Regions from separate parts of the Vibrio sp. R10-SG3-ISO10 genome, predicted to be linked through region 1. Evidence: riboswitches for the same ligand, from Rfam matches in the RefSeq annotation. Region 1 holds a riboswitch; the other holds the start of a gene.
What was found. A riboswitch is a leader RNA that binds a small molecule or an ion and turns the genes downstream of it on or off. The one in region 1 is predicted to bind lysine.

Region 2: another riboswitch for lysine. It lies ahead of tet(35) (tetracycline efflux Na+/H+ antiporter family transporter Tet(35)); the one in region 1 lies ahead of lysC (lysine-sensitive aspartokinase 3).

The regions. Positions count from the first base shown of each region.
Region 1 is NZ_JCBDHG010000023.1:105,484-107,688, reverse strand. Features, by position in the region: gene lysC (lysine-sensitive aspartokinase 3) at 54-1,406, opposite strand; lysine riboswitch at 1,524-1,701, opposite strand; gene AC6R16_RS18765 (pyridoxal-phosphate-dependent aminotransferase family protein) at 1,933-2,205, shown strand, end outside.
Region 2 is NZ_JCBDHG010000020.1:441,503-443,707, forward strand. Features, by position in the region: gene AC6R16_RS12025 (H-NS family histone-like protein) at 1-361, opposite strand, end outside; lysine riboswitch at 954-1,135, shown strand; gene tet(35) (tetracycline efflux Na+/H+ antiporter family transporter Tet(35)) at 1,250-2,205, shown strand, end outside.

The DNA.
Region 1 (2,205 bases):
ATATCCGTCGAATCCCGAATCCCGAATCCCGAATCCCGAATCCCGAATCCCTTTTACTCCTCAAACAACTCCGTATGCAGTTTCTGAATCGCTTGTTTTGAGACTGACTCATCAACTAAGAAACACAGGTTGTGTGGGCTCGCGCCGTAGCAGATCATACGCAGGTTGAAATCTTCTAAAGTGCTGAATACTTGCTTTGCATAGCCTTTACTCTCACTCATATTGTTGCCAATCAGAGCAACCAAGCATAGGTTGTGTTCTACCTCGACCGTACATAACTCTTCTAGCTCAATACGTGCGGCTTCTGGAAGTTGTGGTGCACCGCCAGCAGTATCTGTTTGGTCTAAAGTGAGAGATACACTGATCTCTGAAGTGGTAATCAAGTCGACCGAGATTTTGTGTTTAGCAAGGATCTCAAATACTTTAGCTAGGAAACCATAGGCATGGAACATGTTGGCGCTGCGCAGTGTCACCATGGTTTGGTTACAACGCAGAGCCAGAGCGCGAAATAGCGGTGAGCTTTCTACTTGATGACGAATCCAAGTACCGCCTTTCTGTGGCTCTTTCGATGAGCCGACAAACACAGGAATATCGTGGCGTAGTGCAGGAAGAAGCGTCGATGGGTGGAGAATTTTAGCGCCAAAGTTCGCCATTTCAGACGCTTCACTAAAACTAATTTCAGGAATTGGAGAAGCTTTAGGCGCAATGCGTGGATCAGTGGTGTAAATACCAGGAACGTCTGTCCAAATCTCAAGTCCAGAAGCTTCAACGGCTTCGGCGATTAGGGCTGCACTGTAATCACTACCACCACGACCTAAAGTAGTGGTGTTGCCTTCGGCGTCAGAACCGATAAAGCCTTGAGTAATCACTACTGCATCTTGGCACAGTGGCACCAGTGATTGCTGAGCAAGCTCGCTGATCTGGTCTAGTTGTGGCTCTGCTTTACCGAAATTGCTATCGGTGCGCAGAATGTCACGAATATCAAAACGTACTGCGCTGATACCGCGCTCTTTCATCAGTTGGGTAAGTAGGTGAGTCGACATCAACTCACCACACGCGACTAAGTGGTCTGTCAGTTTGTGGCTTGCTTGGATCGATGCCGCTTCCGCAAGGCTAGTCACTGTGTCGAGAATCTCGTAAACATCGCTCGCTGCTTGGGTTCCATCTTCAAGCTGTTCGAGTACCGCATCATGAATTTGCGCCAGTTTAGTCAAAATCTCACTGCGATGAACTTGGTCTTGTACGCCATTTGCGAGCTCGACCAGAAGGTTAGTGACACCTGAGCAAGCGCTACTCACAACGAGTTTTGTATTTGGATTACTTTCAATAATTGCAGCACAACGGCTCATTGCCTCAAAGTTAGCAACGCTTGTTCCACCAAATTTAGCTACATTAAAACTGCTCACAGCATTTCTCCCACGACTTCCTAAAATAAAAACTTTTGGTAGCTATACCAACATCCAGTGTTTTGCTTTGATGAAGAGAGTTGAGCGAAAGAGAGGGGGCCTTTTATATGTATGACTTTCCTCAGAAGCTCATCATCAGACTGGGCTGATGACAGTTGTAGGGATTCAACCCTAGCAACCGACAGATCCAAACCGACACTTCGGATCTACCTCGGCACTACTCCCCCTCAATGTGTTGTATCGGATTTGTGGCTCCACAACACGTCTACCTGGGCAGTGCTCCTCTTCTGCAAAATAATTTGCTATGTGGCATAAATATTCGCCACATGTCCGCATTGAACGTTTTTCTGTGAACTATGTCAATGAGAATTTGTAACTTTATGCCTTTTTATAATTAACAAACTTGTGACACTGGTTTGACCTCAATACTTTGGGCTAATTGCTGCCAACAAAGAATTGAATTAAGGTGGGTTTAAGGAAGTAAAGATAGAACAAAAATTATATTGATATTAAAAAGGAGCTGCCAATGACGATTCAAAGTTTTATCCCCCCTCATCGTATTCTTATGGGACCTGGGCCTTCAGATATATCTCCTCAAGTGTTGCAAGCTTTGAGTCGCCCGACGGTTGGTCACTTAGATCCATTATTTGTTGGCATGATGGATGAGCTTAAATCGCTGCTCAAGTACGCTTTCCAAACTGACAATGAGTTTACCATTGCCGTTTCTGCGCCAGGGAGTGCAGGGATGGAGACTTGTTTCGTCAACCTGATTGAGCCGGGTGAAAAGGTGATCGTTTGT
Region 2 (2,205 bases), on a different contig from region 1:
TTACTGAAGGTGTACGACCTTGTCCTGTCCAAGTTTTTTCTTCACCAGAAGCATCAACATATTTATATTTTGCTGGGCGAGGAGCACGCTTCGCTTTTGGCTTACTTCCTTTAGACTCACCTGCCAATGCAGAAATAAGCGCTTCGACGTCGATGCCGTCTTTAGTAATCTGTTCAGCAATAGCGGCTAATTTAGCTTCTTGCTCTGCAGCTGCTTCACGTTCAGCTTCTTCTGCTTCTTTACGCTCAGCTACAACAGTAGTTAGTTTATCTAACGCTTCTTCTAATTGCTCAAGTGTTAGCTCTCGAGAAAAAGCACGTAGACTACGAATGTTTAATAGTGTTTTTGTTAGTTCCGACATTTATTCATCTCTTCGCAATATAAGTTGTCGATGTATGAATCATAAACCTCTTAATTTAATATTACAATCTCACTGACATAAATTTACGTAAAATAACTATCACAATGTTGTTTGATAGCCATTTCATTATTAATTTAGCTGCTTGCAATAAATAGATTTTTAATCACGATATAACTTTTATATTAACAGAGAACTATCTGAGAGTGCGGTTTCATATTAAATGTTATCGCGAATATAGGCGTAGCCCCAAGGTATATGTCCTTCATTATGTATTAGTGCGGAAAAACAAGTCTGGTGTATCAAAAAAATGTATCTGTCATGTAAAGGTAGTTAGACAAACACGTCATTAATCGGGTGGATTTCTGAGAAATCAGAACGTTCGAGTTCAATGGATGAACCAATATGCTATCCAATGGGATGACTATTCATCAATCATGAAAGCTTAGTCGAAGCTAGCTAACGATATTTTTAACAGTAGAAAAGGAATATTATGTTGAAAGAGGTGGTGATATGAGTACAATGGGCGCAACCTAATGCGATTTGTTGGTTAAATTATTGTTAAAATGATTTTTCGGTAGTTTAAAGTTTCAACGATCGCGGTAGAGGCGCGGAATAAATAAGTAGTGTTTGCTGGGGTGATGCCAATGAGCAAGCATAAAAGGTTATTTCGCCGAAGTGAACTTTCTCATCAAAGAGGTTTGCTGGGGTTACACCCGAAAGGGGTAACACTGCCATAGTCTATAATTTGTAAAACTATGGAGCGCTACTGTAGGGCTGGGTTTCGCATTCGCTGACCTATCGCTAATTTCAACTTAATTGATTGGAAATGATTTCCTTCAATTAGTCTGCAGTAGATCTCTAACCATTTATTACTGGTTTTTGAAGATCATGAATTTAATTGATTTTGCATCATCTCCTTTATCTCTTTTGCCGCCACTTGTGGCATTGAGTCTTGCTATTATTACCCGCCGTGTACTTGTTTCACTCGGTGTGGGTATTGTTTTGGGCGCTATCTTACTTAATGACTACTCATTTGGTAGTGCGCTTGGATATGTTGGTTCTACCGTTTCAAGCGTCTTTATTGAAGATGGTGGCATCAATACTTGGAATATGAGTATTGTTGGCTTCCTACTCCTGCTAGGAATGATGACAGCGCTATTAACGCTTTCAGGCGGTACACGCGCGTTTGCGGAGTGGGCTCAAACTCGAGTTAAGAGTAAGCGTGGCTCTAAGCTTCTTGCTGCATTTTTAGGTGTTTTCATCTTCGTTGATGATTACTTTAATAGCTTGGCTGTTGGTGCGATCTCTCGCCCTGTCACTGACCGTTTCTACGTATCACGAGCTAAGCTAGCTTATATCCTTGACTCAACAGCGGCTCCAATGTGTGTGATCATGCCTGCTTCTAGCTGGGGTGCCTACATCATGACAATTATTGGTGGCATCTTAGTTTCGCATGGTATCACTGAGTATTCAGCGCTTGGCGCATATGTTCGTCTAATTCCGATGAACTTCTACGCTATCTTTGCACTACTTATGGTGTTTGCTGTTGCTTGGTTCGGACTAGACATCGGTAAGATGCGAGAGCATGAAATTGCGGCGTCACGTGGTCACGGTTTCGCTAAAGAGCAAGCTGAAGACTCGGAAGAAGCTCATGAGCTAAACGAAGAGTTGGATATCGAAGAGAGCGATAAAGGTAAAGTTTCTGACCTGATCTTGCCGATCGTACTACTTATTGTTGCGACTGTTGCTTCAATGCTTTACACCGGCGGACAAGCTCTTGCAGCTGACGGTATCGACTTTAACTTACTTGGTGCATTTGAAAACACTGATGTAGGTACATCTCT